DNA from 3 places in the Pseudoalteromonas sp. BMB genome. Region 3 is predicted to be linked to each of the others. Evidence: predicted binding sites of a transcription regulator. Region 3 holds the regulator's gene; each other region holds the start of a gene.
The links. Region 3 encodes LexA, which represses DNA repair genes until DNA is damaged. Its sites were predicted from a motif close to TACTGTATNNNNATACAGTA; they were not measured.
Positions count from the first base shown of each region.

Region 1: ruvC (crossover junction endodeoxyribonuclease RuvC) is a predicted target of LexA. The motif match lies at 3,619-3,638, and genes of this name have one in related genera.
Region 2: BB427_RS17795 (SulA-like leucine-rich domain-containing protein) is a predicted target of LexA. The motif match lies at 4,012-4,031, and genes of this name have one in related genera.

Region 1 covers NZ_MBQA01000001.1:226,401-231,901, forward strand. Annotated here, with positions in the region: gene BB427_RS01040 (M48 family metallopeptidase) at 1-193, shown strand, start outside; gene BB427_RS01045 (M48 metallopeptidase family protein) at 221-727, opposite strand; gene BB427_RS01050 (DUF72 domain-containing protein) at 727-1,494, opposite strand; gene aspS (aspartate--tRNA ligase) at 1,770-3,554, shown strand; gene ruvC (crossover junction endodeoxyribonuclease RuvC) at 3,677-4,198, shown strand; gene ruvA (Holliday junction branch migration protein RuvA) at 4,201-4,818, shown strand; gene ruvB (Holliday junction branch migration DNA helicase RuvB) at 4,821-5,501, shown strand, end outside.
Region 2 covers NZ_MBQA01000192.1:15,787-21,287, forward strand. Annotated here, with positions in the region: gene BB427_RS17750 (M48 family metallopeptidase) at 16-672, shown strand; gene BB427_RS17755 (helix-turn-helix domain-containing protein) at 695-1,090, opposite strand; gene BB427_RS17760 (DUF2938 domain-containing protein) at 1,163-1,660, shown strand; tRNA gene BB427_RS17765 (tRNA-Tyr) at 1,678-1,762, opposite strand; tRNA gene BB427_RS17770 (tRNA-Tyr) at 1,789-1,873, opposite strand; tRNA gene BB427_RS17775 (tRNA-Tyr) at 1,903-1,987, opposite strand; tRNA gene BB427_RS17780 (tRNA-Tyr) at 2,008-2,092, opposite strand; gene BB427_RS17785 (VC2046/SO_2500 family protein) at 2,205-2,726, shown strand; gene BB427_RS17790 (YchJ family protein) at 3,101-3,562, opposite strand; gene BB427_RS17795 (SulA-like leucine-rich domain-containing protein) at 3,608-4,003, opposite strand; gene BB427_RS17800 (tetratricopeptide repeat protein) at 4,498-4,947, opposite strand; gene BB427_RS17805 (NCS2 family permease) at 5,069-5,501, shown strand, end outside.
Region 3 covers NZ_MBQA01000210.1:52,470-57,970, reverse strand. Annotated here, with positions in the region: gene lexA (transcriptional repressor LexA) at 647-1,261, shown strand; gene coxB (cytochrome c oxidase subunit II) at 1,622-2,764, shown strand; gene ctaD (cytochrome c oxidase subunit I) at 2,764-4,338, shown strand; gene BB427_RS22215 (cytochrome c oxidase assembly protein) at 4,338-4,916, shown strand; gene BB427_RS22210 (cytochrome c oxidase subunit 3) at 4,906-5,501, shown strand, end outside.

The DNA of each region.
Region 1 (5,501 bases), on a different contig from region 3:
CTTTAATCCTGAAGGCTCGGTTGCGCTTTGGCAAAATATGGCGAAAATGAGCGAACAGCGTCCACCAGAATTTATGTCGACGCACCCTGCGCCTGAAAATCGAATTAAGCAATTACAAGCAAACATGACAACTGCCCAAGCAACCGCTAACAAAGCGCGTACGGGTGGTTTTGCACCAAGCTGTAAACGCTAATTTCTCAAAACACCAATTACCCTTCAGTTAAGGGTAATTGGTGTTGCCTTCCGTTTCACACATCAGCATAAAGAGCCGTAACTCTAGCTCAAGTTGATGATAGTGGGGTTCCATATGCTGACAAAGCTTGTAAAACGCCTTGTTATGGTCTTTCTCTTTAAAGTGCGCTAGCTCGTGTACAACCAATGCTCGTAGCACCGCCTCGGGAGCGTGTTTTAACTGTGCTGCGATGTGTATTTGGTGCGACGTTTTTTGTTTTTGCCCGTGTCGTGTGGTTTTGAACGTATGGGTTCCTAACGCATTCAATACCATATTGTTGCGCTTCTTAAACTTGGCCTGCGATACCCGTGGGGTATTTTTTAAGTACTGCTGTCTTAATCCTTCCACATATTCGTAAAGTAGCTTATCGCTTTTGATTTGATGCGGTTCAGGATAGCGGCTTTTGAAAAAAGCACTGAGTCGCTTGCTCTCTATTAATTGAGTGACTTGAGTCTGGACTTGCTCTGAGTAGTTTAAAAAATAGGGATGGGACATTAAAACAGCGCCTCTTGCTTTGCTTCTTTTTCAGCGGGGAATGGATTGCTTACTTGATGATGTATCTCTAAATCAGCGATAAATTGTCTTGCTAAAAATGGCGCATCAAAATTGTCTGCGGTATGGAAAAACACATAAGGTGATTTACCTTCGCTGAGCCATTGATTGAGTTTAGTTAACCAAGGCTGATAAAAGTCTCTATTAGACTCAAGCTGAGAGCAACCAACAAATCGCAGAATAGGGCTATCTCCAGTGGCAATTGCATGCACAGGTAATCGCGGCTTCTTTTGCTGTGCATCTACTATCGCAGGGGTACTGGCAGGCTCGCTGAAGAGTGCGCGAGTATCCATCACGATGCGGTTGTAGTTATTTTCGATTAAATATTGGTTGTATCTGCGCTCAGCATCGCCTTTGCGATAAAAATCCCAATGCCGTACTTCAACACCAACAGTGAGCGCTTTGGGCAACCAAGATAGAAATTGTCGCATTTTATTTATATGTTCAGGCGCAAACTGCGCAGGTAATTGCAGCATTAATACGCCTAATTTTGGAAACAGCGGCGCCATGTTTTTACACCAAGCCAATAATTCATCTTGGCAGTGGCTAAGTGCCATTTCATGACTAAAACGCTTAGGAATTTTAAACGTAAAGCGAAAGTCATCGGGCACTTGTTCTAGCCATTTCAATACGGTCTGCGGATTTGGATCGGCATAAAAAGTCGTATTGCCTTCAACGCTATTAAAAATTTGGCCATACTCTTTGAGCATATTTGTGGCACTACAATGGCTGGAAAATACTCGACCTTTCCAGTGTGCGCTACTCCATTGTGGGCAACCCAGATACAACATAGTGATTAAAACAACGATTAAATGTGTGAATAGTGTATCAGATCCTTAGATTGAGGATGACAATGCAGCGTATTTTTATATAATTGGCGGTTATTGAAAATGAGTCTTAGCGACTGGCTTACCAATACTGTGAATTCATATTGTGTGGTGAGAAGTGATTAGTCGTAAGAGCAAACTGGACTGACAGGAATTTTATGCGCTCTATATACTGCGGAAAACTAAATAAGAGCCATGTAGATCAGGAAGTTGAACTATGTGGTTGGATCAATAAACGTCGTGACCTTGGCGGCCTAATCTTTGTCGATTTAAGAGATAGAGAAGGGCTTGTGCAAGTGGTATTCGATCCTGAAGTGGAAGGCTTAATGGATAAAGCGAATACGTTGCGCCAAGAGTTCTGTGTTCAGATCAAAGGTGTTGTCCGTGCGCGTCCTGAAAGCCAAGTTAACAAAGACATGGCAACGGGTGAAGTTGAGATTTTAGGTACTGGCTTAACCATTATCAACCGTTCAGAACCATTACCGCTTGACTTCAATCAGCAAAACTCTGAAGAGCGTCGTCTTAAATATCGTTATTTAGACCTACGTCGTCTAGAAATGAGCGATCGCATTAAGATGCGTGCTAAAGCGAGTAGCTTTGTGCGTCGTTTCTTGGATGAAAATGCATTCTTAGACATTGAAACGCCAGTACTAACTAAAGCAACACCTGAAGGTGCACGCGACTATCTAGTACCAAGTCGTGTTCACAAAGGCAGTTTCTATGCGCTACCGCAGTCGCCGCAGCTATTTAAGCAGCTGCTAATGATGTCTGGCTTTGACCGCTACTATCAAATCGTAAAATGTTTCCGTGATGAAGACTTACGTGCAGATCGCCAGCCTGAGTTCACTCAGATAGATATCGAAACGTCATTTATGAGCTCAGATCAAGTTCGTGGCGTGACAGAAAAAATGATCCGTGAAATGTGGCAGTCTTTCCTAGACGTTGATTTGGGTGAGTTCCCTGTGATGCCATACAGCGAAGCGATGAGCAAATATGGTTCAGATAAACCAGACCTACGTAACCCGCTTGAGCTTATCGACGTTGCAGACATCGTAAAAGATGTTGAATTTAAAGTACTAAGCGGCCCTGCGAACGACGAAAAAGGTCGTGTTGCAGTACTGTCAGTACCTGGTGGCGCACAACTTTCACGTAAGCAAATCGATGAATACACTAAGTTTGTAGGTATTTACGGTGCGAAAGGCCTTGCCTGGATGAAAGTGAATGACCGTGATGCGGGTATCGAAGGCGTACAGTCGCCAATCGCTAAGTTCTTGAATGAAGAAGTGATCAATGCACTGCTTGAGCGCACAGGCGCAAACACAGGTGACATTATTCTATTCGGCGCAGACAAGCGTAATACTGTAAACGAAGCCATGGGCGCGCTACGTCTGAAGATTGGTCTCGATTTAGAAATCACTGATCTAACTAAGTGGGCACCACTTTGGGTTGTTGACTTCCCGATGTTCGAAGAAGACGACGAAGGTAACTTACACGCGGTACACCACCCGTTTACTGCGCCTAAGGGTGTAAGTGCTGCAGACCTTGAAGCAAATCCAGCAGGTACACTTTCTGACGCATACGATATGGTACTTAACGGCTACGAAGTCGGTGGCGGTTCGGTTCGTATTCACAACAACGAAATGCAACAAGCGGCGTTCAGGATCCTAGGTATTGAAGAGTCTGAACAGCAAGAGAAGTTTGGTTTCTTACTTGATGCTCTGAAGTATGGCACGCCTCCGCACGCAGGTTTGGCATTCGGCCTTGACCGTTTGGTGATGCTACTGTGTGGCACTGACAACATCCGTGACGTTATTGCGTTCCCGAAAACAACGCAAGCGTCGTGCTTGATGACGGATGCGCCAAGCCCTGCAAACCCAGATGCGCTAAAAGAGCTTGCTATCTCAATAGAAAAGCAGTTAGCAGAGCAAGGTGAAGGCGAGTAAGTTCGTCAACCGAATATAAAAGAGGCGACTTAGGTCGCCTTTTTTGATCAGTGAACTAGCTTATAACTGGTAATCTATACAGTATTTTGGCATTATAACCAAAAAACCAAGAGACGATGCGTTTGGCTGTCATTTTAGGAATTGATCCGGGGTCAAGATTTACAGGCTATGGTGTGATTGCTCATCAAGGTGCAAAGTTCCAATATTTGGGGAGCGGTTGCATTAAAGTTGGTGAACATGACTTTCCCACTCGATTAAAAATGATCTATCAAGGGATCACACAGCTCATAGAGCAGTTTTCGCCGAGCGACTTTGCGATTGAGCAAGTGTTCGTTGCGCATAATCCAAGTTCAGCCTTAAAACTTGGTCAAGCGCGAGGTGCGGCTATAGTTGCCGCGACCATGCAGTCAGTGGTTGTGAGTGAATATTCGGCAAGGCAAGTTAAACAAGCCGTTGCGGGTACCGGTGGTGCAGACAAAGCCCAAGTACAGGAAATGGTAAAGCGCATATTAAAGCTGCCTGGCACACCCCAAGCTGATGCTGCAGATGCGTTGGCGGTGGCGATTTGTCACGCGCACTCAAGGCAAAACTTAATAAAAATGGCAGGCGCAGCGCGTAAAACCGTAAGAGGAAGGTTGAGATAACCATGATAGGAAAATTAAGCGGAACACTGTTAGAAAAGCAGCCTCCAGAGATATTAATTGATGTTGCAGGTGTAGGTTATGAAGTGCAAATGCCTATGACTTGTTTTTATGAATTACCGAGCGCGGGCGAGCCGGTTTCAGTATTTACTCACTTTGTAGTACGTGAAGATGCGCAGTTATTGTTTGGTTTTAATACCAAGATCGCACGTGCATTGTTTAGAACGTTAATTAAAGCGAACGGAGTCGGTCCAAAGCTCGGACTTGCAATTTTGTCTGGCATGTCTGCAGAGCAATTTGTTAGCTGCGTGAATCATGGCGATGCAACGACTTTGGTTAAGATCCCAGGAGTTGGTAAAAAGACCGCTGAGCGCCTAGTGCTTGAAATGAAAGATAAGCTAAAAGACTTTGGCAATGACTTACTCACACCGTTTAGCGATGCTGCTGTACTTGCGCCGCAAGAGCATCCGACGGTAAGTGATACCCCTGCAGATGAAGCAATTGCAGCCTTAATGGCATTAGGGTATAAACAAGTTCAAGCACAAAAAGCGGTAAAAGCCGTAAACAGAGAAGGCATGACGACCGAGAGTATCATTAAAGACGCTCTGAAATCGATGATGTAACTATGATTGAAGCAGATAGATTAATTGAACCTGAGATCCAAGGTAATGAAGATTTAGTTGATAGGGCGATTAGACCTAAATTACTAAATGATTATACTGGTCAGCCACATGTCAAAAAGCAAATGGAAATTTTTATTGCGGCGGCACGTTCAAGGCAGGAAGCCTTAGATCACTTGCTGATATTTGGTCCGCCAGGTTTAGGTAAAACCACGCTTGCAAACATTGTCGCAAACGAGCTTGAGGTTAATATTAAAACTACCTCAGGACCTGTGCTTGAAAAAGCAGGGGATTTAGCCGCATTACTCACTAACCTTGAAGAAGGGGATGTGTTATTTATTGATGAGATCCATCGTTTAAGCCCTCAGGTGGAAGAAATTCTCTATCCTGCTATGGAAGACTACCAATTAGACATCATGATTGGTGAAGGCCCAGCTGCACGCTCGATTAAACTGGATTTACCACCTTTTACTTTGGTTGGCGCAACGACACGTGCTGGCTCATTAACCTCACCTTTAAGAGACCGTTTTGGGATTGTGCAGCGTTTGGAGTTTTACTCGGTTGCGGACTTGTCTTCGATTGTGACTCGCTCAGCGTATCATTTAAACCTAGAGATCAGCGAGTCGGGCGCAACTGAAGTGGCGCGTCGAGCGCGCGGTACACCACGAATAGCAAATCGTTTACTA
Region 2 (5,501 bases), on a different contig from region 3:
TAAGAATTTGTTACCTTGCAATATCAATTGAAGAAAAGCCGAAAGCGTAAGAGCGTTGCGATAAAAATAAAAGCTGGCCAAGTATTTGTGTATGCGCCAGAGCAAATTTGCGAGCGCTGGTTACATAATTGGGTGGAAAGCAAATCCGATTGGATAAAATCAAAGCTTGCTCTAAAAGTCATACCTGAGAGCCCTCGGCCACTGGAAACAGGAATTGTGCAAGTATTCGGCGAGATCTTTACCATTCAAAGAGGCGAAAGCACGACCTCTGTAATTGATTTTGATAACAAAAGGGTTTTACTTAAGGCTGTCAAAAATGAATGGCGTGAATTAGTTGCGCTGTTAAGCGAAACGCTAAATGACTATGTAGATATGGTTATTGCGCGCTATCAACCTGATATTCAAGCTCGCTTTGATACACTAAAAATACGCGTTTATAAAAGCCGCTGGGGCAGTTTTTCATCTAAAGGCGTACTTGCGTTTAATACGCTTTTGATTGGTGCGCCTAAGTGGGTAATCGATTATGTGGTAGTGCACGAACTTTGCCATTTTCATGTCATGGCACACAATTGCGCATTTTGGCGCTTGGTAACAAAGCACTATGGCCACGACCATAAAATGGCTCGGCGTTATTTACGTGACCACGGTCGTGACTTGATGATTGAGCATTAGCATAGTGTCCTGTTTATGCCTATTATTTCTCGGGCCTCGCTTTTGCCGCGCGTTTTAACAGCTTTTGAAATGTCGGACATTCAAAATGGCTTGGCGCTGGGCATTTGGCAGCGTGATAGAGGCCATCTCGCATTGCAGTTAAATGCTTAATGGTTTCATTTAATTCATCCGCTTTGGATTGTAACTTCACCCTATCAATATCCGCTTTACCCTCAGGGGTAAACATGTCCGCTATTTCATCTAACGAAAAGCCTGCGTTTCTGCCTAGTGTAATAAGCGCTAGACGTTCAAGTATCGAAGGGGGGAAAACACGTTTGAGCCCTTGTCGACCAACCGATCGGATCAGTCCTTTTTCTTCATAATATCTAAGCGTGGATGCGGGTAAACCTGACTTCTTTGCAACTTCACTGATATCCATTCTTTCCCTTGACTTAAAGTTAACTTGAACTAGTAGGATAGCGGCTCTCAGTAAAAAAGAGGAGTAAAAATAGTGGAAAGCCTATATTCGATGTTAATGCCAGCAGTCGCGATTGGCGTAGGTGCAACACTTGTTATGGATTTGTGGGCATTTATGCTCAGTCGCTTATTTGCCATAAAGGGCTTAGATTATGCATTGGTTGGTAGGTGGATTGGACACTTGTGTAAAGGTCAACTCACGCATCAAGGTATCGGGCACAGTAAATCAATATCTGGTGAAGGTGTCATTGGCTGGTGCATGCATTATCTCATTGGGATTGTATTCGCCTTGGTGTTACTACTGAGCGTGGGCAAGCCTTGGTTGACTGAGCCTAGCCTTTTCATTGCGTTAGTTTTTGGTTTAATAACGTGTGTTTTTCCATTTTTTATTATGCAACCCTGTTTTGGTGCAGGGGTCGCAGCATCTAAATTACCAGAGCCGAATAAGGCAAGGGTAAAAAGTATGGCAGCACATTTGATTTTTGGTTTTGGATTGTTTTTAAGCTCGTTTATATATGTAAGCTTGTTGTGAGATAACAAAATAGAAGGTGGTGGAGGGAGCTGGATTCGAACCAGCGAAGGCTGAGCCGTCAGATTTACAGTCTGATCCCTTTGGCCGCTCGGGAACCCCTCCATCATTTGGAGCGTTTACTTTAAAAGTGGTGGAGGGAGCTGGATTCGAACCAGCGAAGGCTGAGCCGTCAGATTTACAGTCTGATCCCTTTGGCCGCTCGGGAACCCCTCCATACATTTTAAAGCGTTACAATTTGAAAGTGGTGGAGGGAGCTGGATTCGAACCAGCGAAGGCTGAGCCGTCAGATTTACAGTCTGATCCCTTTGGCCGCTCGGGAACCCCTCCGAAATTGTAACTGTTGTTTATGGTGGAGGGAGCTGGATTCGAACCAGCGAAGGCTGAGCCGTCAGATTTACAGTCTGATCCCTTTGGCCGCTCGGGAACCCCTCCTAAACAACGGCGGTGATAATAACAAAGTTTTTTTCGAAGTAAAGAAAACTACTAAAGTTTTTCGGAAAAAGGCCGATAAATTCATAATTAGCAAAATAATCGGTTGGAATACATGCAAATTGATGGCGTTTTAATCAGTGAGTCGCAATTAGGATCCGCATTGAACATTAGTGTTCATGAGACGCGCTCTGCCGATTTCGCCATGCTGTTATCTATGCTATCAACCGATGCATTAGATTTTAGCCAATTTCACCTACCAAAATCTGAAGCTGCCGCAAAAGATAACTCAGAAGAAACACTAAAAAAGCAATTTGAAATAGGTCCACAAAAGCCGCTTGCGCCAAAAGAGTACAATATGCTTATTGGTCAGTATAACGCGCAGCTGGTATCTATGGGGGCGATGGCAACCTTGCGATTGCAAGAAAATTTAAATCCAGAACCTTTTGCCGCACGAAATGATAAAAAGCATATTCCACTCGAAGTTGTAGAAAATTTAGAACCAGCGGTTAAAAGACGGTTGGCGAGCGCGCAAGGTAAACTGGCCTTAGTTGCTGATAAGGCAATGGATGCGGCTGGTTTTTATGATCAAATTGCAACGGGTGATATGCAGAGTATGTTACGCGCGACGGCGTAACAACATTAGCTGCTTTTACTCCTTCAAAATTGAGCAAGTTTAAGACAACTGGTATTAAACTTGTCATTTTACAGCTGTTTGCTTCGTTACTAGACTGACATAAAACGCCATGCTTATCGCGCCTCATGTCTAATACCAATTGAATTAATTCTCTAATCAATTTGAAGGGTGAAATAGCATATTAGCTTCGTTAAAAATTTCTCATTTAGAACAACTAAATAGCAAAATTTTTGCCTTGCTACTAAAGCTATTTCCCCGCTTCAAGATAGATCATTTACTTAATACAACTGGTATAAGCTAAACGGCCTTTAATCATCCTTAGCTTGCTTCAAGCTTTTTTATTGCTTTGTATCTAATCTCTAATTCAGACTATTTTAGCTACCGTGGCACTTTTTATACTTTTTATCACTGCCGCACGGACAGAGGTCATTTCTACCTACTTTGGTTGTAGGCGTATCGTACAATTCACCATCTAAGTAATACCATCTGCCTGCTTCGATAATAAAATTTGACCGCTCATGGAGTATATAGTGTGTGTTTTCTGCGATATAGTGCGCCTTAAACTCAACAACCCCCTGAGTAGCTTCTACTACTTCTTCTAGCACTTCCAATTTTATAAAGCGTGCGTAATTAGCAAATGCAGCAATATCGTCGACACTATTTTGTGCTTGTTTAGCCTGGGCGTAGGTGTCATGAATATACTTTGCATCTTTTAAGCAGTATGCAGTATAGCGAGAGCGCATGAGTATTTGTGGACGCTCTGCGAATTTTTGTCCCTTAAGGTACGGCTCACAACATTGCGAATAGGGAAGGGATGAATTGCAATAACAAGACATAAAAACTTCTGTTTTAACAAATTTATATCTCGTTATTGTAGCTGGTTAAGCGCTTTGAAAACAGTGGATCGCAACGTCAGATACCGGCAGTTCCATTTTGTTGATAGTTTGCACTGATGTAATATCAGTCCAAATCACCACTGCAGCGAAATTACCATTGCTGATAGCACTTTTAAGTACATACTCAAGGTCGTATATGTGCTTTTGCCTAATGACGAGCAACTTGCTTGCATCAACTGAAGCACTTTCTAGTAGTGACTTGTTTGGTACATTATCGGGCGCAACGAGTAGCGTCCAGCCTTGTTTATGCTGACATTTATGTAAAACTTTAAGTAACTCTAAGCTAGCGACGATCTCATCTTCAACGAAAACATTATTGATTTCGTTAAGTGTGTAATAAGTCGAATTGTTTGGCTGTAGAAGTGTATTGCTGTGTAACATAATTGTCTCACTGGTTATCTATACAGTATTTGTATACAGTAGTTTATACAGTGTGTGAATGCAAGGGAAATTGCTAGCTTTTTAATCAATATTCAAGCTTAATTTTTATTTAGTTTAAATTTTCAATATAAAACAAATGGTTGTGTTTTTTTGAAATAAAAGCTTAATTGACGAAAGTTCAGTATGAGTAATACCAATTCGCTTAATTAAGTGATTTATTTTGAGGCGAGAAAATCTTGTCGATAACCAGACGAAAACTTTGCTATTTAGTTGTTCTAAATGAGAAATTTTTAACACAGTTAGCGCCAGATTTGCTCCTTCAAATTGAGCAAGTATTAAGATTAATTGGTATAAAGCAATTGGAAGTTTTCTCAGATGCTATACAGTAGTTTTCCTACTGTATCATTTTGATCGTTGCAGAGGATAGGCGTACGTTTACTTAAGAGAGGCTTAGCTACGCCTAGCCTACGTTTTTTTGGAGAGTCAAATTTAATTTACTGGCTAATATGCTGTAGTTGATGAATTTGCTCGTAAAGTGTTGCAGCATAGCACTGTGCATCTCTAAAGCGCTTAGTTGTAAGGAAGCGGCGTACATCTAGTAGTACCTGTTCGGCGCCTTTGTGCCCTTGGCTGCTGGCCAAACTTAACCAAGCGGCTGCATGAAAAGGGCTGGGTGGCACTCCTTGACCTTTCATAAACAACAAACCTAAAAAAAACTGTGCCTTCAAATCACCAGACATCGCCGCCAGTCTTAGCCATTTTGCCGCGAGCGGAAAAGATTTTTCTTTAAGGTAATAGAGGCCTTTTTTCAAAGCTTGGGTATTGTCGTGAAGATCTGGGAATTTTGCGTCTGCTTTTAATGGCGACGTTACAAATTCAAGCACATTCAGCAGCTGCTGTTCTAAGTCATGGTTTGCTGAGTTGTCGGTGCTATTTTGATCCATATCTTTATTCGCAATAATGTTGATAAGCAGAGTGTAGCTGAATTTTAACTATTTTGTCCGAGTTTTAAAGTGATTCGTGTTAAAATCCAACCACTTGTTCCTCAAATTTGTAATTTTAGTTATGCTCGAGCGGTTATTTTCACTGCAAGCTATGCACACCAATGTAAGGACTGAGGTGGTTGCTGGCTTGACGACATTCGTTACTATGGTTTACATCGTTTTTGTAAATCCTGCAATGCTAGCAGAAGCTGGTATGGATCACGGCGCTGCTTTTGTAGCAACTTGTATCGCAGCCGCAATCGGCTGTTTTATTATGGGGCTATGGGCAAACTATCCGTTAGCGCTTGCGCCTGGAATGGGCTTAAACGCCTTTTTTACCTATGGTGTTGTGCTTGGCATGGGCTATACATGGCAAAGTGCATTAGGCGCGGTATTTATGTCGGGCTGTTTATTTCTATTTTTGAGCGTATTCAAAGTTCGCGAGTGGGTGATCCAAGCTATACCTATCGTGCTAAAGCGTGCGATCGCGGCAGGTATTGGCGCATTCTTAGCGT
Region 3 (5,501 bases):
TGAGAGATATAAAACCTCGCAAGGCAATCAACACATCGCGAGGTTTTCTAAACCTAAGTAAATGCGCTCCACTCCCACCACAGTATAAGCACAGTGCAACATGGTAGGTGGTTTACCCACCGATGGCTTGCAATTAAGGTTTCCAGTCGATGATAGTGTGGATTACCCATGTGACTCTCTATTTAAAAAATGAGAACATCCTACTTCGTAGCGAGCCAGGGCCAAATAAGAGGTTGATGAAAAGCGTTCATCCATGAACTTCATCGACATTCGAACATCCATGTACATCAAAACCCGTTGCAGCAATGCGACGGGTTTTTTGCTGTCTGGGGTGTAGAGATTTGAGATATAGAAAACCTCGCAAGCCAATCAACACATCGCGAGGTGAACTCGCTCCCACCACAGTATCAGCATAGTGCAACATAGTGGGAGGTGGTTTATCAGCCCTAAATCTTAATAATCTATTTCTTATTACGTAGAGTCGTAGGTTAAGCTCTGAGGCACAGACTTCGTTTCTTGCTTAATGCTGCTCTAATTAATGCTATCAGCAAATACACTTAAAATATGTCGAATAAAGAAACATTTGCGATTTTTTTTGAGCTGTATATACTTACAGTAAATAAACCACTGTATGGAACACCAGTTAATGCGTCCTCTAACAAAACGACAAGAACAAATCTTTGAATTAATAAAAGTATTCATAAAAGATACTGGCATGCCTCCAACTCGTGCAGAAATAGCAGATGCTTTGGGTTTTAAGAGTGCAAATGCAGCGGAAGAACATCTTAAGGCGCTTGCAAAAAAGGGAGTTATCGAAATGGTTCCTGGTGCAAGCCGAGGGATTCGACTTGTAGAGGATGAATCCGAACAACTTGGTTTACCTATTATTGGCCGTGTTGCTGCTGGCGAGCCTATCCTGGCAGAGCAACATGTGGAAAGCCACTTTAATGTAGATGCGAGTTTTTTTAAACCTAATGCTGATTATCTTTTGAGAGTTAATGGTATGAGCATGAAGGATATTGGCATTATGGATGGTGATCTTCTAGCTGTTCACAGGACTCAATTGGCTGAAAATGGCCAAGTGATAGTGGCTCGTGTAGAAGAGGACGTGACTGTTAAACGCTTTGAAAAGAAAGGAAAGAAAGTTTTATTGCATGCTGAGAATGAAGAGTTTAAAGCGATTGAAGTGGATCTTGAGCATCAAAATTTCTCCATTGAAGGGTTAGCCGTCGGCGTTATCCGAAGTGCTGACTGGATGTAGTTTATGAGAGCGAGCGTAGCGTCAAATATAAAGTTGCGCTTGCTTTAACTATATTTTGTTTAAAAAGTGGTAATTAACTTTTCTAACTATGTGAAAGTAGGATGATTATAGTGACTTTAATCATTTAGTAATATTTTTAGTTTTCTGATCTTTATACACTATTTTTCATCATTCTTTGTTTTACCCCCTATAGTCCCCAGTTTTGATTCTAAAGTCGGTCTTCTCAAAAATCTTGCAATTTGTTTGTTTTTTGACTAATTGGTTAATAGTCGTGCAGTAAGTCTATGTACAAATAGACAATATGACAGTCATCCAATAATAACAAAAGACAACCGCGAGTTGTCTTGAAGGAGACGTCAAATGAAAATTTGTCGATTAGTTGTAGCATTCATCGCAGTGCTAATCGCCATGCCCTCACTTGCTAACAGCGCTTACAATATGAGGCAAGGTGTTACAGACATTAGTCATCAAGTGTATGAGCTTCACATGACCATATTTCTAATATGTTGCGTCATTGGGGTTATTGTATTTGGGGTTATGTTTTGGGCGCTTATAAAACACAGAAAGTCAAAAGGCGTTGTTGCAGCGCAATTTCATGAAAGCACCAAAGTGGAAATACTTTGGACTGCAATTCCTTTCCTGATACTCATTGGTATGGCAATACCTGCCACAAAAACGCTTATTGCTATGGAAGACACGAGTAAAGCTGATCTGACCATTAAGGTCACAGGCTCTCAGTGGAAATGGCACTATGAGTATATGGGGCATGATGTTGAGTTCTATTCTTTGCTCTCTACTTCGAAAGATGAAATTAGTGATCTTAAAGAAAAAAATGAAAATTACCTGCTTGAAGTTGATAAGCATTTAGTTATTCCCACCGATAGGAAAGTTCGCTTTTTAATGACCTCAGATGATGTCATCCATTCTTGGTGGGTGCCCGATTTTGCGGTGAAGAAGGATGCCAATCCGGGCTTTATAAATGAGGCATGGACAAAGGTAAACGATGAAGGAATTTACAGAGGCCAATGTGCTGAATTATGTGGCAAAGATCATGGCTTTATGCCTGTCGTCGTCGAGGCCGTAAGCCCTGATAAATTTGATAGTTGGCTCAACGATGCTAAAGCTGAAAAAGCAAAAGCAGAGGCTGAGTCACAAGCAGTTGCCCAACAAACCCTTTCGAAAGAAGAGTTAATGGAGGTTGGTGAACAAACTTACATGGCTTATTGCGCAGCTTGCCATCAACCAACTGGGCTTGGGCTACCAGGTGTCTTCCCTGCAATGAAAGGGAGTAAAGTCGTCACTGGAGATATTAAAGCTCATATAGATATTCTACTTTTAGGTCGACCAGGAACTGCTATGCAATCTTTCGCAAAGCAATTAACAATCAAGCAGATTGCGGGAGTTATCACCTATAAAAGAAATAGCTGGGGTAATGACACCGGCGATGTTATTCAGCCAAGCCAAATACAGCGTGAGATAGATGCATTAGAGGAGGGTAAGTAATGAGTGCCATCGTAGAAGAACATTCACACCATACAGCTCCAAAAGGCTTCAAGCGCTGGCTGTTTACTACCAATCATAAAGACATTGGAACACTGTATTTATTGTTCTCACTAACCATGTTTTTAATTGGTGGTGCTATGGCGATGGTGATCCGCGCCGAGCTTTTCCAACCTGGGTTACAGCTTGTAGATCCGCATTTTTTTAATCAAATGACGACAGTACATGGACTAATAATGGTATTTGGCGCAGTAATGCCCGCATTTACTGGTCTTGCCAACTGGATGATCCCAATGATGATTGGTGCTCCTGATATGGCGTTACCGAGAATGAATAACTGGAGTTTTTGGATACTACCCTTTGCATTTGCAATTTTACTGATGTCGTTATTTTTGGAAGGCGGCGGGCCTGCTTTCGGTTGGACTTTTTATGCGCCACTATCTACAACGTACAGCAATGACAATACTGCATTTTTTGTTTTTGCGATCCATATAATGGGAATTAGCTCTATTATGGGTGCTATCAACGTTATCGTGACCATCGTCAATCTTAGAGCTCCAGGTATGACATGGATGAAGTTACCTTTGTTTGTCTGGACTTGGCTGATAACTGCATTTCTTCTGATTGCTGTTATGCCCGTACTCGCTGGCGCTGTGACTATGGTATTGACTGATAAGTTCTTTGGAACGAGCTTTTTTGATGCAGCAGGTGGTGGTGATCCTGTTATGTTCCAGCATATATTCTGGTTCTTTGGTCATCCTGAAGTGTACATCATGATATTACCTGCCTTCGGCATAATTTCTACGATAGTACCGACATTTTCAAGAAAGAAACTGTTTGGCTATGCATCAATGGTTTATGCAACCGCTTCAATCGCTCTGTTATCGTTCGTCGTTTGGGCTCATCATATGTTTACTACGGGCATGCCTTTAGCTGGTGAGTTGTTTTTTATGTATGCAACTATGCTCATATCAGTGCCCACTGGCGTTAAGGTTTTTAATTGGGTAGCGACAATGTGGCGAGGTGCTATTAGTTTTGAGGTACCCATGCTTTTTGCCATTGCGTTTATCGTACTTTTCACAATTGGCGGATTTTCCGGTTTGATGTTAGCAATTACGCCTGCAGATTTCCAATATCACGATACCTACTTCGTTGTCGCGCATTTCCATTACGTGTTAGTTACGGGAGCTATATTCTCAATAATGGCCGCCGCATATTATTGGTTACCAAAGTGGACAGGGCACATGTTTGATATCAAATTGGCTAAATTTCACTTTTGGCTCTCCTTGGTTAGTGTGAACGTATTGTTTTTCCCAATGCACTTTGTTGGTCTTGCTGGCATGCCAAGGCGGATCCCTGATTATGCTCTACAGTTCGCTGATTTTAACGCGATCATTAGTATCGGAGGGTTTGCATTCGGTCTTTCTCAACTGTTGTTTGTTGCAGTGGTTTATAAATGTATAAAAGGTGGAGAGCAGGCCTCTGGGAAAGTATGGGATGGGGCTGAGGGATTAGAGTGGCAAGTACCATCTCCGGCTCCTTATCATACCTTTTCAACGCCACCGGAGATTAAGTAATGCAACATGGTCGCCTGCTTAAGAAGCTTATTTTGTTGACGCTAGGTATGTTTGCTTTTGCCTTTGCACTGGTTCCTCTATATGACGTTTTTTGTGATGTCACAGGCCTAAATGGTAAGCCATCCATGGAAATCGCAAAGCAGAGCGAGTCAATTGCACAAAGTCGACAAGTAGATGTGAGCTTCACAACGCATAGTCAAAGCCAGGCGCCATTTAAGGTCGATGCAGTCGAGCATTCGGTTAGAGTTCAACCCGGTAAGCTAACCGATGTCAAATTCATTGCAAAAAACTTGAGTGATAGTGAGCGTGTGTTGCAAGCGATCCCTTCAGTGTCTCCAGGGAAAGCGGCAAAGTATTTACACAAAATGGCCTGCTTTTGTTTTGATCAGCAACCAATGAAAGGCAAAGAAGAAGTTGAGTTTGTCTTGAGGTTTTATGTAGATACGGAGCTCCCAAGTGATGTTGAGGAACTCACACTTTCATATACGTTGTTTGATATTACAGAGCGAGTTAGCAAACAAGACAGTGATGGACTGAGTATGCTAGCTTCTCGAGAGGAGTTCAAATATGAACCATGAACAAGAAAAATATTACGTGCCTGAGCAAAGTCCATGGCCAATCGTCGGGGCTTTTGCACTTTTCTTTATCGCTGTTGGCGCTGGCTTAACGATTATTCAACTTAAATCAACCAGTAATAGTGGAGTAATGCTACTGCTCGTGGGTATTGCTGTGCTGATCTATATGATTTTTGGTTGGTTCAGGAATGTGATCCAAGAATCTCAAACTGGATTATATTCTGCCCAAATGGATCGTTCGTTCAAGCAAGGAATGGGATGGTTTATCTTTTCCGAAGTTATGTTTTTTGCTGCTTTTTTTGGTGCACTTTTTTATGCACGAATGATAGCTGTGCCGTGGTTAGGCGGTGCAAGTAATAACGCCAGCACCAACGACGTTTTATGGCCTCAATTTGAAGCTGTATGGCCATTGCTCACAACTCCAGATGGAACTGTAACTCAAGCTATGGGTTGGCAGGGACTCCCGCTGATCAATACGGTTATTCTATTAGCATCATCAGTAACCCTTAGCTTTGCTCATGTAGCTTTAGAAAAAGAGCAAAGGGCGAAAGTGAAGGCGTTCTTAGGATTAACAGTACTGCTTGGCGT